One region of the Clostridium sp. AWRP genome, then DNA from elsewhere that is predicted to be linked to it. Evidence: riboswitches for the same ligand, from Rfam matches in the RefSeq annotation. Region 1 holds a riboswitch; the other holds the start of a gene.
The links. A riboswitch is a leader RNA that binds a small molecule or an ion and turns the genes downstream of it on or off. The one in region 1 is predicted to bind ZMP and ZTP.
Positions count from the first base shown of each region.

Region 1 (12,554 bases):
TCACATTGCAAAAGAATTTCATTAGAGAGTGACCCCTTTTCTAAATATATTAAATTCTGTTTTAAGTGCTCCAAGCGGCTTACTCCAATAATTACACTGTTTACATAGTTATAAGAAATACACCAGCGTAAGGCAAGTTCAAGCAGCTTCATGCCATGGCTTTGTGCAATCTGTGTTAGCTTTCCTATTGCTTGAAAACTGTCATCATTCCAATATCTTTGATAATATCCACCTAAATCGGAAAAACGCGAATTTTCAAAAGGATGATCTTTACTGTGCTTGCCGGAAAGTAATCCACCTGCTATTGGATTATATATAACTAGGCCTACCTTGTTTTGCTTGATGCAAGGTACTAGCTCGGACTCTATTCCTCTTGTAATTGAGTTGTAAACGTTCTCGGTTACACTTGGTGCTATCAAGTTATGTTTGTCGCAAGTCCATAGGGCATCCATTAGTTGCCATGCAGCAAAGTTGCTGATTCCAATATAACGAACCTTCCCTGATTTAATAAGAGAAGTCATTGCTTCCATTGTTTCTTCAAATGGCGTTAGTGGGTCAGGTGTATGCATATAATAAATATCCAGGTAGTCTGTATTTAATCGTTTTAAGCTATTTTCGACAGATGAAATAATATGTTTTCTGCTGAGCCCTTTGTCGTTTGGTCTTGAACCCGATGGCCCTCCCACCTTACTTGCTAGAATTACATTTTCCCTGCAGCCTTTAATACCTTTCCCTGTAATTATTTCACTTTGTCCACCATTATAAATGTCTGCCGTGTCTATAAAGTTGATCCCGCTATCCAACGCATATTTAATAACTTTAATGCTATCCTGCTCGTTTAACTGTCCACTAAATGTCATTGTTCCAAGACAAACCCTTGATACATTTAAACCTGTCCCTGCTAAATTTGTATATTCCATATACAAAACCTCCTAGTATATGTTTAATTTCATATTTTATTCTTCTTTATCTGATGGCTACCTACTGTAACACTCCAACTAAGTAAGATTCATTGATAATGAAGATATTAGCAATACAATGATTAGAAATCTAACAATTAGGTTTCTAACATTAATAGTATACTTTACTAAAATTAATGTCAACTCAAATTACTATTTGTAGCCATCGGATAAAAATAGTTTCCATGGGTTCCATATTAGAAAACAAAAGGTCAATTTTCACTATATAGTGAATTAATTGGCCTTTTATTTTTCATAGAATTATTGTCGATATTGTCTTGGATGAAGGCGGCTTCTATTATCTCTTAAAATATGTCTTGGGAAATTATCAAATCTTTGTCTAGAAGTTGAGTTTGTGTTTGTTGTTGTTGTAAATGATTCCCCATCTGTTCCAATTGTAGAAGGATAAATTACAACATTTTCATTACTTAATTCCATTGCAACAGGATTGACCTTGTTACTTGAAGCATTCAATAAAGTACCGTTGACCATAGCTGACTGGTATTTTACCGTACCCATATCTGCTAAAGGATATAGTTTTAGTTTGAGTCTGGCCGCCAGATGTAGTTACAGTAAATGTTAAATTCCATGTTGAATTGGATGATTTAGATATATTAACATTGATAGTTGAATTAATTGGGACACTAATGATGTTTTGAGCAACATCAGGCAGCTTTTCCCAAAAAACTTCTGCAACAGCTTATCCATTTTCTACTTCTTCTAAGGTTCCCATTTGAAGAAGATCTGAAGAACTTGCTCCACCTAAACCAATCCACTGTGCAGCTACTGCATTTTGCTTATTTGTTGAAAATGCCTTCTATAGGAGTAATTAGGACAAACAAATCGTATAAGTTGGCATTTTTCACAATATCCTTGAAATACAAAAGCTAATCAGTGATTAACTTTAAAAATGATGTCAATAATATAGACAAGTATAAACTTTTATAAAAGTACACGAAATAGGAGGTAGAGAGTTTGAAATGGAGGTAGTGATGGTATGGGATACAATATTATAGATATAATTAATAAGTCAATAAATATTGCAGTTAGAAGAAAAGCTGAATATGAGGACATAGGGAAAAAATGCAATAAACAGTCCATAAAAATAATGTCAGTTGTTTTAATGAAACAATTAGATAAAAATATTGAATATTATGAGAAGCTAAAAAAAGTAATAAGTGGTATGGAATTTGAAGAAATTGATTTTGTAATATATGATAAAATGTCTTTTTTAATAGATGAGTTTAACAGGAAAGTATATAAACCTGAAATCAATAATGTTAGAGATTATTTGAAATCTTTTCTTGACTTAGAGAAAGACTTATATTCTTTACTTGTTGATGTACAAGGTAGATTTGTGAAAAATACAAGTGATGTAAGTACAAAAACATATACAATATTGTCCCATATTATTAATAATGAGGCTAGCCATATTTCAACTCTTGAAAAAATGCTAAAATAAACATAATGCATCAGGTGCTGCTTAGAAAACTTCACCTGATGCATTTTAAAGTATATTTATTTAGTAGGAGGATCATCATTGATGATTCTATTTGCTTCTTTTTCGGAAAGGTCATAATTTAAAAACGTCTTATAAAAATTCCTAGTTTCTTTAACTATATCTATGTTAGAAAATTTATTCGGGTGTATGATTTTTGCTGCCCATTGTATTTGTAATGCTTCTTCTGCACTGTATCTATCCCAGTAAAAAGCTCCATCTGGATTGAAGTATACTTTTGAATTTTTAACAGCATTTACTTTTTGCCAGGAAGGGTCATTTAATAAATTGTTTATATTTTTTTTACCATTACTTACTTTCATTAATGTATTGCTGCTTAATATTACAATGTCTGGATTCCATTTTAATATTTGTTCCATGGATACTTGTTTATTATTTCCTTTTACTTCTGAAGCTGCATTTATTCCACCAGCTGCTTCTATCCAGGAGTTAATTATTGTATTGTTTCCATCTACGGTTATTGGTGAAAGTGAAGTTACATGGAGAACTTTAGGTTTTTGTTCCTTAGGTATTTTAGATGTTATGCTGGTTATAGTACTGAGTTTGCCATCTAAATAGGATACATATTCATCTGCTTTTTTCTTTGAGTCTGATCCTAAAATATCACCTGTAAGTTTAACGCACTTTTTTAAACTATTAAAATCAGTAAAGCTTAATTCTACAGTTGGAATTCCTGAATCTGATATTTTATTTGCATTTTTATCATTTAGTGGTGTAAATACAATGTCAGGTTTTGCTTTTATAAGTTCTTCTGTATTGACACCGTCTGAAGTAAATGCTGTCACTGCATTTTTCATTTGAGGATTTACTTTGTAGAGCCATGGTCTTCCCTTTTCTGTGAGAATGGTGGCAACAATTTTATTTCCTTGGCCTAAAATACATAGAACCTCATTATGAGCTTGCCAGGAATCTCCTATCTTTTTAATATTTAGGGGCACGTCCACTTTTCGTCCAGCAGTATCGGTAATCGTTTTCGTCTGTGTGCTTTTTTCACTTGCTTTTTTTGATGTATCACCATTATTACATCCGGTTATTAAAAAAATAATTGCAAAAACAGTGATAAGTATGAATTTTAGTTTTTTCATGAGTTAACACATCCTTCTTAAAATATTTACCTATAGCTGAGTACCATAAAAATCCATTATAATATGTATTAATTTACAGAATATAGTCAACTTTGGGGTGAAACATGGATTTAATGGTACAATAATTTACTATATTCATTATAATATAATAATCTTTATTATACAATTGATTTTAAGACTAAACAGTATAAAATATAACATAATGTACTTGAAACAAAATATAAAATATACTTTATATTATATTTTGTCATGTTTTATTGCAAACCTAATAAGAATATAATATAATGTAAATATGTTAAACTTGTAATAAATGTTATTTAGGTAACTGACAAAATAGAAATTGATCATAGGAAGTGTAATATTAAGTTAAGACAGAGCCGAGCGCCTGGGCTATAAAATGTCTGGGCGCTTTTGTTTGTAAAATACTTACATAAATTATGATAGTAATGGGGGGATGGTAATTAATGAAAAGTGAAAATGAGGAACATATATCACTACCTGGAAATGAGGCTCTAAAGAGAATAATGGAAAGGTGTGACCTAAAATCACGAATAGAAACAGTATCTCTAATTGATGGATTAGGAAGAGTGTGTGCTTACGACATTGTATCTATGAATACACTTCCTAATAGTCTTACTAGTAGGCTAGACGGCATATCTGTATATTACCATGATTTTCAGAATGGAATACCTGATACTTCTAGCTGGAAAAGAGGAGTACAATATGATTTCGCAAATACTGGAATTGGCATTAAAAAGGATTATGATACCGTTATCAAAATAGAAGAAGTTGAAATAGATAAATCAGGTAACATAAAAATATTAAAAGCACCCTCAGTAAAAGGAGAGCTCACCCAGCCTATAGGACAAAAAATGAGAAGAGGTGATGTGCTTGTAAAGTCCCATACGTTACTTACACCATCTCATCTTGAAATACTTGCTATGGGGGGAATTGATAAGATTGATGTGCTCCAAAAACCTGTAGTAGCTATTATACCTACAGGTAATGAATTGGTTCCTGTAGGAAAACCATTACCATTAGGTAAAAATGTTGAGTCTAATAGTATAATGATGAGAACAAAAGTTGTTCTTTGGGGAGGACAACCGCTAGTTTATGATATCGTTCCAGATGATCCTAAAAAAATTATAAATACACTTCTTGATGCTTTAAAAAAGGCGGATATTGTAATAATCAATGGAGGATCATCAAAAGGTACTGAGGACTATAATATAAAAATGTTAGAAGAAGTAGGAGAAGTACTAGCTCATGAAGTAGAACATGGACCAGGCAAACATACTTCATTTACAGCCGCTTATGGAAAGCCTGTAATTGGCATCGTAGGGCCACCAATTGGAGCCGAGTACACGGTAGATTGGTATGTTATGCCCCTTATTAATAAATATCTTTTTCAACCAACCATAAAGCCGCAAAGGTTACAAGTAGTTCTTACAAAACCAATTGTATCAAAGCACCCATTCGATTTTTATGTACGTATTATTGTAAAATATGAGGACGGGCAGTATGAAGGTACGCCAGTAATTGGCCGTGACAAACCTGTTGTTGAAGGATTGATTTATGCAAATGCTCATTTATGCATACCGGGAAATGTTGATGGATATGAAGCAGGAGATAAAGTCGAAGTTGAGCTGCGCTGTCCCATCGAACTTATAACAAAGAATTAAATTATTAAATGCCAAACAATAAAAAATAATTTTTGTAAGACAGCTAATTATAGTTTAAAGGGAGGACAAGTATATGCTAGAAGAAATGAAACTGGCTAATTCGTCTGAAAAATCTATGTCAAAATCAAAGCAGAAGAAATCAAGAACAACGTATATTATGATAATTATTGCCTTGTTACCAATACTTTCTTTTTTTATTTCCTTAGCTATAGGCAGATATCCTATATCAGTATCACAATTTTTTAATGTTATATTATCAAATGTTTCAGGAATGGATAATTCAAAATATGCAACTATTAGCACAGTTTTATTTAACGTCAGGATTCCTAGAATTTTGTCGGCATTACTAGTTGGAGCAGGCTTAGCTATAGCTGGTTCTGCATATCAGGGCTTATTCAAAAATCCAATGGTATCTCCAGATATACTTGGAGCTTCTTCTGGTGCGGGATTTGGTGCAGCATTTGGAATACTTTTGTCATTTAACAGTTTTGGTATACAGATTTCAGCATTTCTATTTGGACTTGCAGCAGTTAGTATAACCTATTTAATAAGTATAATTATAGGAAGAGGTAATAATGCTACATTAATACTTGTGCTTACAGGTATGGTTGTTTCAGCTTTATTCTCTTCTTTTATTTCTATAACGAAATATGTGGCTGATCCCTATGATAAACTTCCAGCTATAACTTTTTATTTGATGGGAGGATTATCTTCTGTTACTATGAAAGACATCAAAATATTATCGGTACCATTTATAATAGGAATTATACCATTAATTTTATTGAGGTGGAAACTTAATGTACTTTCCTTTGGTGATGAAGAATCAAAATCTTTAGGTGTAGATACTTCAAAGTTAAGAATAGTTATAATACTTTGTTCAACTCTAATTACTGCTGGAGCTGTATCAATCAGTGGTATCATTGGCTGGATAGGACTTGTAATACCTCATATAGCAAGAATGTTTGTGGGACCTAATTTTAAAGTCTTATTGCCTGCTTCCTTGTTGATTGGGGGTACATTCCTTTTATTAGTTGATGACGTAGCTAGATGTGCCTTTTCTGTGGAGATTCCATTAGGAATTCTCACATCATTAATTGGAGCACCATTTTTTATTTATCTTTTGATTAAAGGAAGGAGAGGATGGATATGAAAAAAATTTTTTTCACTGGTGAGAAGGGGATAGGTAAATCTACATTATTAGAAAAAGTTATTAAAAATATAGATTGTTCTATAGGCGGATTTATTCAAGAAAAAGAGTTTACAGAAGGAATGAAAATTTTTAAAGTTATTTCACTTTATAACGTGAATGATAATTATATTATGGGCAGATATGATGTAAAAAAAGAAAAAATGTATATAGATATGGACGTATTTAATGTTATATCTAAGGATGTACTTTTAAAAAGCTTATATAACAGAGATTTAATAGTACTTGATGAATTAGGATTTATGGAAGAAAATGCACCATTGTTCAAAGATATCATTTTTAAAATACTTAATAGTGATAAGCCTGTTATAGGAGTATTAAAAGAATGTGATGGGGATTTTGTACAGAAAATAGCAAAGAGAGAAGATGTACAAGTAATTAGAATTGATGAAAATAATAGAAATTTTATGGAAGATAAAATTCTTCGAATTTTACAACAAAATGATGTAAGGTTGAAGAAAAATATAAGTTAAAAAAATCATGGGGGGAAGAAAAAATGAAAAAAATATCTAAAATTTTAATTTTATTGCTAATAGTATGTACCTTTGGAGCTTGTGGAAAAAGCACAACTTCTACAAGTATAACGGCAGATAGTAATAAAAAGATTACTGTTACTGATGGATTAGGAAGAAAAGTAGAACTGTCCAAGCCAGCTGAAAAGGTATTAAGTGCTTATCCTATAGCAACACAGATATTATGTGCTTTAGGGGAGCAAAATAATATTTTAGGTGCAGATGGAAAAATTGTAAAAGACCCATTAGGTTCTTCACCAAAGCCAGGTGCAAGTAAATCGTCTGCTACTAAAGATGCTAATGCGTTAAATGTGGAACAAGTAGCAGCTGCTAAACCAGATATTGTTTTTATACAAAAAAAGAACAAACAAGTCATACCAAATCTTGAAAAAGCAAACATTAAGGTTTTTGTTGTAAATGCAGAGAACCTTGATGAATTAAAATCTACTGTGAAAAATTTAGGAATAGTTACTGGTAAAGAAAAAAAAGCAGATGAATTTATGGATTATTATACACAAAAGTTAGATTTTATTAATAATAAACTTAAAGGTGTAGATCAAAGAAATAAGCCTAAAGTATATATGGCAGGAGGAAGTATGTATTTAACTCCAGGAAAGAATATGTTTCAAAACTCATTGATTGAGTTAGGGGGTGGAATAAATGTGGCAGGTTCTTTAAGTAAAAGTGCTAAGTGGAGTGAAATATCTGCAGAGCAGTTAATTAGCTGGAATCCTGATATAATAATTCTTACACAATATTCTGGAGTAAAACCTCAGGATGTACTTAATAATGATGGTTTAAAAAATATAAATGCTGTGAAAAATAAAAAAGTTTATTTGATATCTTCAAAAATGAGTTCATGGGATATGCCTTGTCCACAGACAATTTTAGGAATAATGTGGTTAAATACAAAAACAAATCCTGAAGTATTTAAAGATACAAACATAACAAAAGAAGTAGATGATTTTTATCAAAAATTTTATGGAACTACTTATACAAAGCTTGGTGGCACTTTAGACTAAAATAGAAACGTTCTAAATGACATAATTTGATAAAAGGAGGAGAGGACGGGTATGAAGTTAGAAATAAAAAATGTTAGTTGCGGTTATAATACAAAAGTTGTTGTAAAAGATATATCCATGAGTGTGAGCTCAGGAGAAATATTGTGTCTATTGGGGCCAAATGGTGTAGGTAAAACTACTTTCTTTAAAACTATATTGGGTTTTTTAAAGCTTAAAGGTGGGGAAATACTCTTAGATGGAGAAAATATACATAACTGGTCTAGAAAACAGTTGGCTAAAAGCATTGGGTATGTACCACAGGCTCATACCCCTCCTTTTCCCTACAAAGTTTTTGATGTAGTATTGATGGGCAGAACTGCTCATCTTTCAATGTTTTCTTCTCCTTCAAAAGAGGATAAAGATATTGCTGAGGAGGCTATAGATATCTTAAATATATCCTATTTAAAAGACAAAATATATACAGAAATAAGCGGTGGGGAAAGACAAATGGTTTTAATTGCCAGGGCACTTGCACAATGTCCTAAAATGCTCATAATGGATGAACCAACTTCTAATTTGGACTTTGGAAATCAAATTAGAGTATTGGATCAAATAAAAAAGCTTTCTAAAAGAGGACTAGCAGTTGTTATGACTTCACATTATCCTAACCATGCATTTATATGCTCTACGAAAGTGGCGTTTATGCAAAGAAACAATGTATTTACAGTAGGTAATGTAGATGAAGTTGTTACAGAGGATATGCTTAAAGAAGCATATGGTATTGATGTAAAGATTGTTAGCATACCCAATTCGAATGGAGAAGAGATGAAAGCTTGTGTGCCTGTGATTTCAAATTAAAAGTATATAAATAATTATAAAGTAATTAAACACAATATAATATATAATTTTATGACATGATTTGCTATGTTACGTTGCAAATTAAACAAAATTATAATATAATATAAATGTATTAAATTTGTAATAAATGTTATTACATAACTGGCGAAAGTGGAATTAACCACAGGGAGTGTAATACTAATTTAGGACAAAGCCGAGCGCCTGGGCGATAAATGTCTGGGCGTTTTTTTGCTTTATAAAAATGATATCGATTACGAGACATATATATCCATGAAGCCTGATATAGTTATGAACAACTCTGAAAATAATTCTATAACTAAGGTGAGGCAGCAAAAACTTGGAAGCATACCTGTGGTAGTTGTGCATGATTTGGATACCCCAAATTTTGTCCCATACAATACATTTATGGGAAAGGTTTTAAGAGCAAAGCAAAGGGCAGACAAGTTGATATCTTTTTATAATAATGTAAGGAAATAAGTAGAGAATAAAGTTTCAAATATACCAGCTGAATAGAAAGTAAAGGTTTATTATGCTGAATGACCTAAAGGTTTACAAACTGATTAACAGTGGAATCCAGATGTTATTTTTATGGGGGGTGTTAATAATACAAAATTAATTTTGAATGATCCTAAATGGAGCAATGTTAAGGAAGTAAAGGGTAATATTCAAAGGAGGAATATAAGAGTGAAATACAAATTTAGCAACAAAAAAATTACAATGGCTATTATAGCTGCGACGTTTATTAGCTCTATATTTGTGGCATGTTCTGCTAAAAGTAGCAGTAATTCGGTTAAAACAGATAAAGTTCAAATAGTGGACATGACTAATAGAAGCGTTAAAATACCTGCAGATGTTAAAAATGTTTTATCTATTAATCCGCCAACTACAATGATGACGTATATGCTTGCTCCTGACAAACTGATGGGATGGAATTTTAAAATGACAGGTAAGTATATGCCAGATAAATATAAGAAATTACCTATTGTAGGAGGATGGTATGGTACCACCAAAGGTGATTATGAAAAATATATGGCCCTGAAACCTGATGTAATAATTGAGGGAGGGCGTACTAATGCACAATCCGTGGATATAATAAAAAGGGATGCAGAAGAAGACCAGCAGAAGCTAGGGGGTATACCAGTTGTAGGTGCAACTGATACTGTAACTTTTGTGAACTTTCCAAACTATATAAAATTTATGGGGAAGGTTCTCGGGGAAAATCAGCAGGCTGAAAGATTAATATCATTCTATAATAAGGTAATAAACCAGACTAAAAGTGTGGCAGCTACTATTCAGGATAATCAAAAAGTAAAAGTTTATTATGCGCAAGGCTCAAAAGGCTTGCAAACTGCTCCAGCTCAATCTATGCATACACAACCTATAGATATTTGTGGTGGGGTTAATGTGGCACAGGTTGCATTAGATAAAATGGGTATGGTTGAAGTATCTTCAGAGCAGGTACTAAAGTGGGATCCAGATGTGATTATAGCCACAGATGCTAGCTTTTACAAGGGTGTTTACTCTGATCCTGTATGGCAGGGTATTAAGGCTGTCAAAAATCATAAGGTGTATTTGGTGCCTAATGATCCTTTCAATTGGTATGATAGGTCCCCAAGTGTGAATATGATACTTGGAATACCATGGACTGCTAAAATATTGTATCCAGATAAATTTCAAAATATAGATTTAAATGGCCTCATCAAGGAATTTTACTCTAACTTCTATCATTATAAACTTACTGACAGTGATGTTAATGCTTTACTCAACAATCAGTAATAAATTAATGGAAGGAGGAACACTTGTAACAAAGGATTCAAAAGAAGAGATGAGCGATTTATTCATTAAAACAATGGCTGACAGGGATAACTTAAATTTAAGATGGGAGAACAAAAGTCTTCAACAAAAGCAACTTCACAATCTACAAATAATGTTCAAAATAATAACGGCACACGCAGTATTACAAATTTAGATGGATCTACTGTAGTTGTTCCTAATAAGGTAAACAAAATAGCTGTAACATTTGGTCCAGCTTATGAAAAAGTAGTTTTATTGGGAGATGAAGATAAGATTGTAGCAGATGGAGATTATCATATTAGCGGTTGGCCTTGGTCAAATAAGATATATAAGCGATTGAATCAAGTACATGGAATTCCTAATGTTCACTCCAAATTAAATGTAGAAGAACTTATGAAGTATAAACCAGATGTTGTATTTCATTTTTCAAAACCAGACGAAATACAAAAAATTAATGATGCTAAAATGGTAGGTGTACCTTCAGTATCCACAGGGAAATTAGAGGATACAAAGAAAATGGTTACATTTTATGCAAAAGTTCTTGGAACCAAGGAGGAAAAAATTGCAGAACAATATTGTGAATATTTTGATGAAAAACTAAAGATGGTAACAGATATTACTTCAAAAATTCCAGATACTGAAAAGCCTACAGTATATTTTTCTAATCAAAAGCTGTTGTGGACTTCAGGAAAGGATACAGATATTCCAGAAGTGATTAACTTGGCAGGTGGTAAATGTGTAAATAAGGATGTAGAAGGAGCCAATCAGACTCAGGTTGGAATTGAACAGCTAATTCAATGGAACCCTCAATATATATTTGTTGATCATGCAGGTTCTTTAGGAAATGAACCAGCAGAAAGTGTTATAAAGAAAATGATTATCGGTATAAAAAGATTTCTGCAGTAGCAAATAATAAAGTTTATATTGTACCTACAGGAGTTTTTTTCTGGGATTCAGGGGTTCAGAAGATATTGATGGTTATGTGGATGGCAAAACAACTTCATCCAGATAAGTTTAAAGATTTAGATATGACGAAAGAAGTTAAACAATTTTATTCAAAATTTTTTAAATATAACCTTACGGATGAAGAAACTAAAAAAATACTAGATCATTTGAATCCTTAATAAAAAGAGAGGGTAATTGATAATGAATAATGTTTTAAAGGATCTATTTGAATTAGAACCTAGTACTTTATTTCAGAGAGCACAGGAAATAGCTAGGACAAAGAAAAAAGTTTATTGTTCCCCCAATGTGATTAATAGCGGTTGCACTACAAAACCTGCTTGTAGGCATTGTAAATGGAAGAGCTTCAAAACGGTGAATCCTAACTTTTATGGAGAGAGGAGTTTAGAAGAAGTAGAAAATTGTACAAAAAAACTTGTTAAGGCAGGTGTGGATAGGGTATTTATGCCTTCAGGTTGGATGGGATATAAAGTGCCACAGCATTACTATAGATATGTACAATCAGTTAAAGAAAATTCTAACATGGAAGTGTATGGGCTTTTTGGAGCTATTGATAAAGAAAGTATTCAAAATTTGAAAAAATCAGGAATGGATGGCTATCTCTGTGGTTTAGAATCTCCAAATGAAGAAATATATAAGAAATTTAGACCAGGAGGAGATACTTTAAAGGATCGTTTATATACTTTAAATACAGCTAAAGAACTTGGACTAAAGATATGGAGTGGATTTCTTGTAGGATTTGGAGAAACAGAAGAGGATGATGCAAGGGGATTGGAGATTCTAAAAAAGCTAGATGTAGATTCTTCATCTATACTTCCATTTACACCATTTATTAATACAGATATGATGAAAAATAATCCAGCAAATCCTTTTGAATGGGCAAGAGTAATGGCAGTAGCTAGAAATTATATGGAGAGACCAGATTTATTTTCTGACAGTACTGAAGGATTTTATTATGAATATGGAATTCTAGG
Region 1 covers NZ_CP029758.2:1,821,374-1,833,927, forward strand. The annotation lists gene DMR38_RS08480 (aldo/keto reductase) at 1-920, opposite strand, end outside; gene DMR38_RS21755 (hypothetical protein) at 1,221-1,478, opposite strand; gene DMR38_RS08490 (hypothetical protein) at 1,957-2,421, shown strand; gene DMR38_RS08495 (ABC transporter substrate-binding protein) at 2,478-3,563, opposite strand; gene DMR38_RS08500 (molybdopterin molybdotransferase MoeA) at 4,028-5,245, shown strand; gene DMR38_RS08505 (iron ABC transporter permease) at 5,319-6,395, shown strand; gene DMR38_RS08510 (nucleoside-triphosphatase) at 6,392-6,925, shown strand; gene DMR38_RS08515 (ABC transporter substrate-binding protein) at 6,949-7,986, shown strand; gene DMR38_RS08520 (ABC transporter ATP-binding protein) at 8,038-8,823, shown strand; ZMP/ZTP riboswitch at 8,951-9,037, shown strand; gene DMR38_RS08525 (hypothetical protein) at 9,052-9,300, shown strand; gene DMR38_RS08530 (iron ABC transporter substrate-binding protein) at 9,508-10,599, shown strand; gene DMR38_RS08535 (ABC transporter substrate-binding protein) at 10,702-11,523, shown strand; gene DMR38_RS22120 (hypothetical protein) at 11,589-11,741, shown strand; gene DMR38_RS08540 (radical SAM protein) at 11,764-12,554, shown strand, end outside.

Region 2 (12,554 bases), 650 kb from region 1:
ATATTTACAAGTTCACCTACATCAAGTATTAAACTAATACTCCCATCTCCAAGAAGAGTACACCCTGAAAGTCCATCTATATTTTTTATTTTTTTTATATAATTAGGTAAACACTTTACTACAACCTGCTGCTGTCCAATCAATTCATCTGCAAATATACACAGTCCCCTATTGTCTTTTTCTACCATAATAATTATTCCATCTTCTAAATTTTCAATATTAGTAGTTATATTATATAATTTGTGTATACGCAAAATAGGATAGCACTCACCTCTTACCATTATCATTTCATCATCATTAATATTAGAAATTACATTATTTTTTTCCACACTAAAAAGTTCTTTTATAGATGTAATAGGAATAGTATAGTATGAATTTCCTACCTTTATATTCATACCATCTATAATTGCAAGGGTTCGAGGTATTTTCATAGTTGTAATAGATCCTCTATTCTCCAAACTGTCTATTGAAACTGATCCACCTACATTTTGAATATTTTTAACTACTACATCCATACCAACCCCTCTTCCGCTAAATTCTGTAACATTTTCATTGGTAGAAAAGCCAGGAATAAAGATTAAATTATAGATTTCTTTGTCACTCATTTCCTCTGGATTTTTCTTAAGTATCCCATTTGAAACAGCTTTTTCTAATATACTTTTCTTATCTAATCCCCTACCATCGTCTTTTACAATTATAACAATGTCATTTCCTTCATTTTTTGCTTCTAAAGTAACCGTTCCAGTTTCACTTTTTTCAAAACATTTTCTATCTTCTATTGATTCTATTCCGTGATCAATAGAATTACGTACCAAATGCATAAGTGGATCTGATATATGTTCAATTATATTTTTATCTACTTCAGTATCCTCTCCAATTAATTTTAAGTGAACTTGCTTTTTTAACTTTTTACTCATATCCCGAACTATACGATTCATTTTGTGAAATACTATAGATATAGGCACCATCCTTACAGACATTATCACATCCTGAAGTTCACTTGTAATTTTATGAAGCTGCCTTGATGATTTTTCAAAATTACTCAGTTTCATTCCTCTCAAATCAGGATTTTGAGTAACCATAGCTTCAGCAATAACCATTTCCTCTACTAAATACATCAACTTATCTAGCTTGTCCACTTTTACATTTATAAAATCTTGTGTAATTATTGATTTATCCTTCGTATTTTCAACACACAGGTTTGTTCTCTGATTAGATTTAGTAGATTGCTGAAACTGTTCATCATTTTCCAGTTTTTCAAGTTTAAAGGTTTTCAAAAAAACTGTCTGATTTAAAATTTCAGAAAGCTCATCATAAGACTTACTGGATTTTATGAATACTTTAAAACCGCTCTCATGTATTGTTTTACAGGTATCATCATTTTCCATTATATCCTTAGGTATATAGTTAATCTCTTCTGAAAACTCTCTCAAAGTTTCCACTACGGTATAAGCCCTTAAGTTTTCCATTTCACAGTCATCTTCAAAAAATACAACTGCCTCATATACATTAATAGCTGATTTGGCCTCACCCGCATTTTCCTTATTAACATCCTCCTTAAAGTTCCTATCTTTTAATTTTGTAAGGAAATTCTTATTATTATCTATTATAGAATCACAGCTGCCATCAACTTTATCTCCATTTTTTATTTTTTCAAGTTCCACTTTTATAAAATCCACACATTTTAAAATCAAATCCGATAAACTTTCATAATCTACATCTTTAGGTTTCTCTTCTCTGAGAAAATAAAACAAATCTTCTATAGAGTGAGCCAACTTTGAAATATATTCATAGGACATCATAGCGGAAGATCCTTTAATTGTATGCATAATGCGAAATATCTCATTGATAGTTTCTTCCGAATAGCAATTTCCACTTTCATTTTCCAATATCAATGTTTCAAGTTGATCAATAAGCTGGGATGTTTCAAATATATAGGATTCAAGTATGACATCATCTGAGCTTTTATCTGACACAATTTACCACCCCCAGTTTTATTATTTAGACTGATAATACTTTATTAAGTGCTTTAACCAATTGATCTTCTTTAAAGGGTTTAACAATAAATGACCTGGCGCCACTAACTATTGCCCTTTTAACCATAACTTCTTGTCCCATTGCGGTTATCATAACAACCTTAGCTTTATTATCATACTCTTTGATCTTTTTAAGCGCCTCAATTCCATCCATATCAGGCATTGTAATATCCATTGTTACAATATCAGGATTGTATTGCTTATATTTAGTAATCGCCGAAACTCCATCTTTAGCTTCTCCAACAACCTCAAATCCATTTTTAGACAGCATAGTCTTTAGCGATATTCTCATAAAAGATGCATCATCAACAATAAGTACTTTTGACATAAATTTATCCCCCTTATAATTAAATTTTGAAGTCGATTTAATTATTAATTATATTTTTCTATATTATCTTCATTTGTTTATAAATTCTACATCTATATCCATTTTCCTTTATTTTTTGTTTTTTTATTATAAAAAATATAAATGTATTAAAGTTTACATTATTCTTATACAATTCATCGTATATAACAATACAGGAAGTTACATTTCTAAATGGAAATACATAAAAAAATTAGCAAGTCATGCAATAAACATTTCTTGCTAATTTAGTAAATAATCTGATTATTTCTTTAAAAATACCTTAAGCCATAATAATTACTGAAGAAGCTTTAACAAGTGCTGTAACTTCAGAACCAACTTTAATTCCTAAATTTTTAATAGATTCCATTGTAATAATTGAACATATAGTTGTTCCATTTCCTAAGTCTACTATAACCTCACCATTTACAGCTCCTTCTTTAATTTCAGAAACTTTTCCTTTTAACTGGTTTCTTGCACTGATTTTCATATTAAATTACCTTCCTTTTAATATATTTTGTAGTGTTTTTAATTTAAACAAAATAAAAGCCACAAGATAGTTGTAGTTTACCCCTATCTTGTGGCTCTTATTCAATCAAAAAGAAATTGTCTTTGTCTATATACATATTCCAGGGCTGGCTAATTTTTTTCAGTGCAACCCAATTTTCCTTTGGAATTTCCCACAGTAAACTTTTAGTCCTAGTATACGGTTTCTCATCTATACAGTCCAAATAAATTGAAACAGTAAAAGGACTTTCATTTATATGATTTACACAGCATTTAAATGTGTTTTCACTTTTATTACCATCTGCTAATTCCACGTAATGTGCTCTAATTCCCATGTAGGATACCTTACCTTCAATTTTATACTTAACTTTAAGAGTACATCCCCAATCTACAGCTTCTATAGTATGTTCATCTATTACTTCAACTTTAGATATATTTTTACATCCTGTAAGCTGTGCTGCTGAAATGGTAGGTGGATTTTTAAATATGTAATCTCTATCACCAAAAGCCTCTACTTTACCTTTATTAATTACCGCTATATTTTTACAAATACGATATATCTCATCTCTATTATGGGACACAAATACCGTATGTCCATTATAGCTAGACAATATATTTATAAGTTGTTCTTCCATTTTACTTCTCAGATGAGTATCTAATGCAGAGAAAGGTTCATCTAATAGAAGTATCTCAGGCTCTATTGCAAGGGCTCTGGCAATAGCAACCCTCTGCTGCTGTCCTCCTGAAAGCTGACTTGGGAATCTTCCCTCCAATCCTTTAAGGTTCATCATATTTATTTTTTCAGAAATTATTCTATTTTTCTTGTCTTTATCCATGTCCTGCAATCCAAACCCTATGTTTTGCCCTACATTCATATTGGGAAACAGAGCATAATTTTGAAATAGGAAACCCACTTTTCGTTTTCTACTTGGAATATTTATTTTTTTATCAGAATCATATAGTACTTTTTCATTTAATACTATTTTTCCCCTATCAGGCGTATCTAATCCAGCAATAAACTTAAGTGTCATGCTTTTACCAGATCCCGAAGCTCCTAAAAGTCCTACTATATTTTTTTCACTGTTGAATTTTACTTTTAAACTAAACCCTGGTAACTTCTTTTCAATATCTACATACAGTCCCATTTTTAATTTCTCCTAACACCGTATATATTTTTCTGTTGATAGTCATTCCAATAATTCATAAGTAAAATGACTATAGTTGAGATTGCAACTATTAACAGTACCCACATAAGAGCCTTATCCATCTCTCCATTTTCAGCTGCAAAATAAATAGCTATAGGAATAGTTTCCGTTTTGTTAGGTATATTACCTGCTATCATTAAAGTAGCTCCAAATTCTCCAAGAGCTCTTGCAAAGGAAAGAACTGTAGCTGCCCCTATACCTGGCCAGGCAAGAGGCAGTACAACTTTCCAAAACACTTTCCATTCAGAAACTCCTAATGTTCTTGCTGCACTTACAATATTTCTATCTATCTGCTCAAAAGCTGCCTTTGTAGTTTTATACATAAGAGGAAAAGCTACAACAGCTGCTGCTATTACTGTAGCAGGCCAAGAAAAAATTATATTGATTCCAATTCTAGAAAGTAATTTGCCTATAGGGCTATTTATTCCAAATATAAGGAGTAGAAAGAATCCTGCCACCGTAGGTGGCAGAACAAGTGGGAGGGTAAGTATAGTATCCAAAACATTTCTTAACTTTCCATTATAATTTGCCATTAAATAAGCTACTGCAATTCCTATAAAAAAAGTTATAAATGTAGCCGTAAAGGTAGTCTTTAACGAAATCCATACAGGCGAAGCATCAAAATTCATAAACTTATCCTCTCCATTACAATAAATTATTTGCCAAGCTTAAATCCATATTTTTGAAATACAGCTTTAGCTTTATCACTTGATAAAAATTTAAGAAAATCTTTAGCTTGAGTAGGATTTTTGCTAGCTTTAATTATAGCTGCTGGATATATTACAGCCTTATGAGAGTCTTCAGGTGCCGTAGCTACAATGTTTACTTTCTTTGATATTAATGCATCTGTCTTATAAACAATACCTGCATCTGCATTTCCTGTTTCAACCCAGGTCAAAACTTCTTTTACATCTTTACCAAAAATAGCCTTTGGCTGAACCTTATCCATTAGCTTTAAATTCGTAAGTATTTGCTGGGCATATTGTCCTGCTGGCACACTCTTAAATTCTCCAAGAGCTATTTTTTTGACCTTATCACTTGCTAAGTCGTTAAAGCTCTTAACATTAGAAGATGAATTTTTAGGTACTATAAGTACTACATCATTTTTTAAAAGATCAGCTATAGTATCATTTACTAATAAATTTTTATCCTTTAATGCATTCATCTGTTTTGTTGATGCAGAAAGAAATACGTCTGCTGGTGCACCCTGTTCAATTTGCTGTTGAAGAGTTCCTGATGATCCAAAATTGTATGTAATAGTAACATTCGGATGATCTTTTGCATATAGCTGTTTGATTTCATTCATAGAATCCTTTAAACTTGCAGCAGCAGATACAGTTAAAGTCACTGCCTTCTCCTGTTTTGCAGAGGAATCTGATTTTTTCTCACTTGAGCTCTGACTACCGCCGCAACCTGCTGCCATAGTTGTGACAATTAAAACCAGAATAAGTACTAAACTTTTTTTTAGTTTTTTCATTAAAATACCCCCAGTGTTTAAGACTTATATTATTTTTCAACAAATCATAACATAACATTATATATAGTTATATAAGAAAACATTTTATTTCATAATATAGTGTTTTATTATGATATAGTTATTATATCATCTAATTAAGCAATTGTTCAACCCATTTGTAAACATTATCATAAAAACGTTATAATAATACTTAACATAAAAGCATTAATGCATACAAAAAGCATTCAATTGTAAATTGAATGCTCACTATTATAATTATATATAATATTGAAATTATTCTACTTCCCATATACCTTCAGTTAAAAATCTGTTTGCCTTATCCTGCGCCTTTTTTACAATAGCATCATTATATCCTAAAATACCTAAAAGTTTTATTGCATTTTGAGTGGTAGCCCTTCCTTCATGGATTCTATAATCAAACTTTATCTCATTATTTTCAATACTTTCTTGAAAATGATAATTCTCAAAATATCTTTCAAGTATATGAGTAAGTTCCACATCATGGGTAGCTGCAATGCATATACAATTATTTAAAGTTAAATATTTTAGCACTTGAGAAGAAGCTGAAATTCTTTCTACAGTATTGGTTCCTCGTAAAATTTCATCTACAAAACATATAGTAGGTATATCCTCATTTAAATTATCTATAATTCTCTTTAAAGATTTAGTTTCTACTATATAATAGCTTTCATTGCTAAATATATCGTCTTTCAAAGCCATAGATGTATATATTTTGAAATAACAGCATTTAAATTCTGAAGCAAGGCAGGTATATATTGTCTCAGCTAAAATAATATTTATAGCTACTGTTTTTAAAAAAGTTGATTTACCTGATGCATTGGACCCTGTAATTAAGATGGAATCTGAAATCTCTATGGAGTTTGGCACAGATTTTTCCATAAGGGGATGCCTTATATCTTTAAACACATTCACATTTTCCTGCTTTCTTCTGCATTTAATAAGCTCTGGCGTAACATAATTTTTTATTCTTTCCCTATAAGCTGCAATAGACATACAGCTATCTATAGTTCCAATTACTTCAAATATTACTTTAAACTCACTGCTTCTTTCCATAAGAGCATTTGACATTTTTTCATAATTAATTAAATCCGTAAGTAAAAACATGCTAGTATACTCAGCTATTATACCTACATCTGTACCATTATTTCTTGAAGCAAAAGAAAGTCTTTTTATAGATCTTAGCTTTTTAAGAGATTCCCTTAATTTTTCATTGTAATCTTTAAACTCTTTTATATCTTCTTTCAAAATATCTCCAGCATATTTTACTATTTTAAGTATGTACATAAAGGATTCAAATTTATGCTTTATCCTATTTTTTTCTTTATAATATACAAATATATTATAGGAAAAGGACAATATGACGGTAGCGAGTCCAATATATGGATTCAAAAATATTAATCCTACACCTACAAAAGGGATTAAGGACAAAATTCTATAGTAAAGCAGTAATGACTTTCTCTTATTATCTCTATTGTAAAAGTAATCAGTTATAAAACAAGACCTATTTTTCCCTAATTTTGCCAGAATATATTGTATGCTTTTTCTATTCTTACTATTATTTTGAAAAAATTTTATTAATTCATCTCTATGTTTAAGTTTCCCCTCATCGTATATAGGTTCTCTTAGCATATTATATAAATACTGTTCTCCTGGACTACTTTCTGTATTATTTATTTTTTTAAAAATACTATCCATATCAAGATCTTTCCAGGTAATTTCATCAATAAAAACTGTTTCTTTTTCCACTTCTTTTCTATTATTAAAGTATTCAGCTGTACTCTTTAAGTCATCTTCCGTATATTTTTCTTCATCCTCTGCACCCCAATCATTTTCTATTCTTCTCCTAATTTCATTATTTGACTTAATATTTGAAAATACTGATATTAATATGCTTACTAATATAATAGCAGCTATATATCCGAGTACAACCCACATATGTCTTCCTCCTTTTATTTTTTACTTTCGCTTATGTTCTAAGTGTAGCTCTAATTCTATCATTGTTTAACAATAAATCTATAGCATCTAAAATATTTGTAACTGCTATGTCAGATTCTATCAAAGATTTAGTAAAGCATCCTTCTCTCCCAATAACACAAATAGATATAATACTATTTTTAAACATTTCCAGATCATTTCTTCCATTGCCAACAGATGCAGTAACATCACATCCCAGCTTTTCAACCATATACTTTTTATCTTTAGATGAATCTTCTTTATTAAATACTTTAACTTTAACTGGAAGACCCTGGCACTGCCTTTTTACAGTTCCATAAGTATCTGCCGTAATAATATAAATATTAACATCTTTGCCTGCTAACTCCTTTAATTTATCCCCCACAGAGTCAATTAAAATCCCATCTTGTCCAAGAGTACCATTAAAATCAAAAATAACATTTTTTATGGTAATATTCCTTCTCCCGGGTATATTAAATATTATCATTTTTAATTATCCCCTTTATAACATTTTACAAATTATTTAATTTTACTGTAAACTATTCAAACATAACTTGTCAATGTTAACTTTGCTATCACACTCCTAAAAATAAACAGATTTCTAAGTTTCTAGTATTTATTGACAAATTCCTTTTCAACTAGTAATATTATATATGCAAGAAGTAGGAGCAAAAACAGAAAAAATATATACAATAGAAGGAAATGAAGATAATAAAAATTACATTCAAAGCATGAAATATAATTTACAAGTGATTTATAACAGCTTAAAATAAATTTTCCAACAATTTGTTTGACATGTCATTTTCAATATAATATAATTTAATAAATTGCATAAAATAATCATGTAACTGGCGGAAATGGAGTTTACCATAGGGAGCATGATTAAAAAGATATCGACCGCCTGGGTAAATTATATAATTTACCCAGGTTTTTTATGCTTAAATTTAAAATGGAGGTATTTTATAAATGGAAATGAATGAATTTGTACTTAAATATGGGTGCAACCCACACCAAAAACCTGCAAGAGTTTATATAAAAAAAGGCTCTCTTCCCTTTAAAATATTGAATGGAAGACCCGGATATATCAATCTTATGGACGCTTTTAATTCCTGGCAACTTGTAAAGGAACTTAGAAATGCCACAGGACTTTGTAGTGCTGCTTCTTTTAAGCATGTAAGTCCTGCAGGTGCTGCAGTTGCAGTGCCTCTAAATGATATATTAAAAAAGGCATATGCAGTTTCAGATATGGAACTCTCCCCTGCAGCTGTTGCTTATTCAAGGGCAAGAGGAGCAGATAGGATGTCCTCCTACGGAGATTTTGCAGCTATAAGTGATGAAGTTGACTTATCTGCTGCTAAAATACTTAAAGCATCGGTTTCAGATGGAATAATTGCCCCATCCTACAGCAAAGAAGCATTAGAACTTTTAAAGACAAAGAAAAAAGGGAACTACTGTATAATTCAAATTGATCCAAATTATGAACCAGAAGGAATGGAAAAAAGAGAGATATTTGGAGTAACTTTTGAACAAAAAAGGGATGACGCAGTTATAACAGAGAATCTTTTAAAAAACATAGTAACAGATAATAAGAATATGCCAGAAAGTGCTAAAAGAGATCTTCTAATTTCAATGATCACCCTAAAATACACACAATCTAACTCAGTTTGTTTCGCAGTAGACGGTCAAGTAATTGGAGTTGGAGCAGGCCAGCAGTCAAGAGTTCACTGTACAAGACTTGCTGCATCAAAGGCAGATATATGGTTTTTAAGACAACATCCTAAGGTACTGTCCCTGCCTTTTAAAGAAGGGCTTAAAAGACCTGAAATGGATAATGTAATAGACCAGTATCTCCGCGATGACATAACTCCTGAGGAAACTATGGGATGGAAAGATGTATTTACTGAAATTCCTAAAAGACTTACTTTAGATGAAAAAAAGGATTGGCTTTCAAAACTTCAAGGCGTATCTTTAGGATCTGACGCGTTTTTCCCATTTAGAGATAATATAGACAGAGCCTCTAAAAGCGGTGTAAAGTATATTGTCCAGCCAGGTGGTTCTATAAGAGATGACATTGTAATAAAAGCTTGTAACAACTATGATATGGTAATGGCATTTTCAAATTTGAGATTATTCCACCATTAATCATAGACTCAACTTTCACAAGTTAAGAATTAATAATAAAGAATTAATAGCGAAAGATTTTTTGTAGTGTAACGGGAAAAATTTACATTAACTATTAATTCTTCATTCTTAACTATTAATTTAAAATATTACTTGACCTTTATTTCTTTATTTCTTTATTCCCCATTTGTTCATTTTCTATTTTTTTTCTTTCTACAAATCTTCCCATTAAAAATGCTACAACACCAACTCCTATACCTGTTTGTACACAGAATAAAAAGCTTTCAACTTCTCCTGGTAATTCTCCTCCAATCCATTGTTCCATGACAGGTGTAGCCCACGGATGATACTCTTTACCTGTAATCTGTGAAACAGTTGCGCTTCCTGCATCATCTGAACCCTCAAATTTAGCACCTCTTAATGTAAATAATGGTATAGAAGCAATCAATACAGCGATAACTAATAAAATAGTAACCTTCTTTTTTGTATTTGTCATTAGTTTTCACCTCTCTTTAAAAATCCAATGCCTGTCAATTCAGATTTTGCATATGTTTCAAGTCCTATAATTATAACAACAGTAAGAATACCTTCTATAATTGCCAGTGGACCTTGTGTTGGTGCAAATACTCCAAGGAACTTAAATACAGATGCTAGAACACCACCATTTTGAGAAGGATATGCAAGTGCAAGCTGAAAACTGGTTACACAATAAGTGAATACATCACCAATTGACGCTGCCAAAAAAATACCTACATTTTTATTAACTTTCATCTTCTGGCATAATTTATAGATTCCATAAGAAACTAGTGGACCCGCAATAGCCATAGAAAAAGTATTAGCACCAAGAGTAGTAAGTCCTCCATGAGCAAGTAGAATTGCCTGGAAAATCAGACAAATGATACCTAGTATAGCTACTGCGGTTGGTCCAAATAAAATTGCAGCAAGTCCTGTACCAGTCATATGTGAACAACTTCCTGTTACTGATGGAATTTTTAAAGATGAGAGTACGAAAATAAATGCACCTGCCATAGCAATAATGGTCATGGACTTACGGTTTTTAGATAATGTTTTCTTAATTGACAAGTAACCTGCTATTAAGAATGGTAAGGAAATAGCACCCCACATAATACAAAATTTTGGTGGAAGATATCCTTCCATGATGTGCATTGCATTTGCTACTGGAGTTACTCCAAAAATTAACGCAAAAGCTGCTGCTATAGTAATAATTTTCTTTTCTTTTTGATCCATTTTACTTTCCCCCTTATGTTGTTTTTAATTTATGATAATCTAAGTTAACACACCTAGAAAAGATGTCTGCTTTTCAAGTATTTTCTTTAATTCTTCTGTGCTCTTCGGATAAGTTTTCGTATCTTGCATCAAATGTTTTTTTACAAGCAGCTCATAAACCTCCAGCATAGTTGGCTGTTTTAAATTCGCCTGCTTTAAAATTGACCTATTTTTAAAAATTTCTAATGGTGTTCCATCTGCAATAATTTTACCATCACAGAATACAATAGCTCTTTCGGCCCATCTGTATACAAAATCTACATCATGAGTAGAAATAAGCATGGTCTTTCCTTCTAATGAAAGTTTTGCTAAAACTTCTTCTAACATCATAGCATTTAAAGGGTCCAGTGCTGCCGTAGGTTCATCAAAAATAACAATTTCTGATTTCATAGCAATAATATCTGCAATGGTTACACGTTTCTTTTCACCGCCGCTCAAATAATGAGGAGGTCGATCTTTGAAGTCAGAAATATTCATATATGCCAGAGCCTCTTCAATCCTCTTTTTTACTTCTTCCTTTGGGAGCTTTAAATTCATGGGGCCAAATCCAACTTCCGCCATAACCGTAGATGCAATAATTTGATTATCCGCATCCTGGAATACAATTCCAATATTTTTTCTGAGTTCTTTTAAGTTTTTTTTATTAACTACCGTATCACGATAAATAATTTTTCCATGTTCTGGTGTAAATACGCCATTAATATTTAAGAAAAATGTAGATTTGCCAGATCCATTGGATCCAATAACAGCAATCTTCTCACCTTCATGGATATCCACATTTATTCCATTTAATGCAGGCTTTCCATTGCCATAGGTATAGTACAAATTCTCAACCTTTAATATTGTTTTTCCCATAATAGCTCCTCTCTATTTTGTAAAGCCCCAGAGTAAAACTAAAAAAATTATGAATACTACTGCTGTGACAATTTGTATTGTTTCTACTTTTTTATCTTCTTCATAAAATATAAGCTCTCCATCATAACATCTAGCTTCCATAGCATCATAGTAAGAGCTTGCTTTTTTCAATGAAGTAACCAGCATATTGCTTCCAATGTTTCCAAATGTATAACAGGAAGTTTTAAAATCACAGTATCCCTGACGGGACTCTGCAGAGTTTTTCATTTTAGAATACACATCCATTAAAATAAAAATATAACGATAAATGATATTCATCAGTTCTACAATAAGCTTTGGAACATGTACCTTTCTAAGCACACATATAATCTCAGATGATGGAGTTGATAGTGCCATCATTTGCAGTGCACTGACAGCTGCGAAAACCTTTAGAATTAAAAACACAGCTTTCTTAATACTTACCTGGGAAGTAAATACATAGCAGAAACCAAGACACAGATTATACTGCCCTATAGGGTGTGTTGAAAAATCAATAGCAATAGTAAAAGTCCCAAGAAGAATAAATACTATCGGAATAGTCATTACTGACAAGTATTCATGTGCTGGAAGTTCTCCCTTTTCAATAGTTATATAGGCCATCGCAATAATCACCACAGCAGATACATATGGATTGTCCAATACAATACAAAGAACCAATATCAAAACAGAAACACATACCTTAAAGCTAGGATTCCAATGCCTAATTTTAG
Region 2 covers NZ_CP029758.2:2,474,261-2,486,814, forward strand. The annotation lists gene DMR38_RS11420 (chemotaxis protein CheA) at 1-1,976, opposite strand, end outside; gene DMR38_RS11425 (response regulator) at 2,002-2,364, opposite strand; gene DMR38_RS11430 (TOBE domain-containing protein) at 2,663-2,869, opposite strand; gene DMR38_RS11435 (sulfate/molybdate ABC transporter ATP-binding protein) at 2,967-4,031, opposite strand; gene modB (molybdate ABC transporter permease subunit) at 4,034-4,720, opposite strand; gene modA (molybdate ABC transporter substrate-binding protein) at 4,747-5,568, opposite strand; gene DMR38_RS11450 (DNA mismatch repair protein MutS) at 5,842-7,524, opposite strand; gene DMR38_RS11455 (HAD family hydrolase) at 7,556-8,029, opposite strand; partial or broken gene DMR38_RS22300 (ABC transporter substrate-binding protein) at 8,199-8,315, shown strand; ZMP/ZTP riboswitch at 8,377-8,456, shown strand; gene DMR38_RS11465 (phosphoribosylaminoimidazolecarboxamide formyltransferase) at 8,509-9,684, shown strand; gene DMR38_RS11470 (energy-coupling factor ABC transporter substrate-binding protein) at 9,824-10,159, opposite strand; gene DMR38_RS11475 (energy-coupling factor ABC transporter permease) at 10,159-10,911, opposite strand; gene DMR38_RS11480 (energy-coupling factor ABC transporter ATP-binding protein) at 10,951-11,805, opposite strand; gene cbiQ (cobalt ECF transporter T component CbiQ) at 11,818-12,554, opposite strand, start outside.
Region 2: another riboswitch for ZMP and ZTP. It lies ahead of DMR38_RS11465 (phosphoribosylaminoimidazolecarboxamide formyltransferase); the one in region 1 lies ahead of DMR38_RS08525 (hypothetical protein).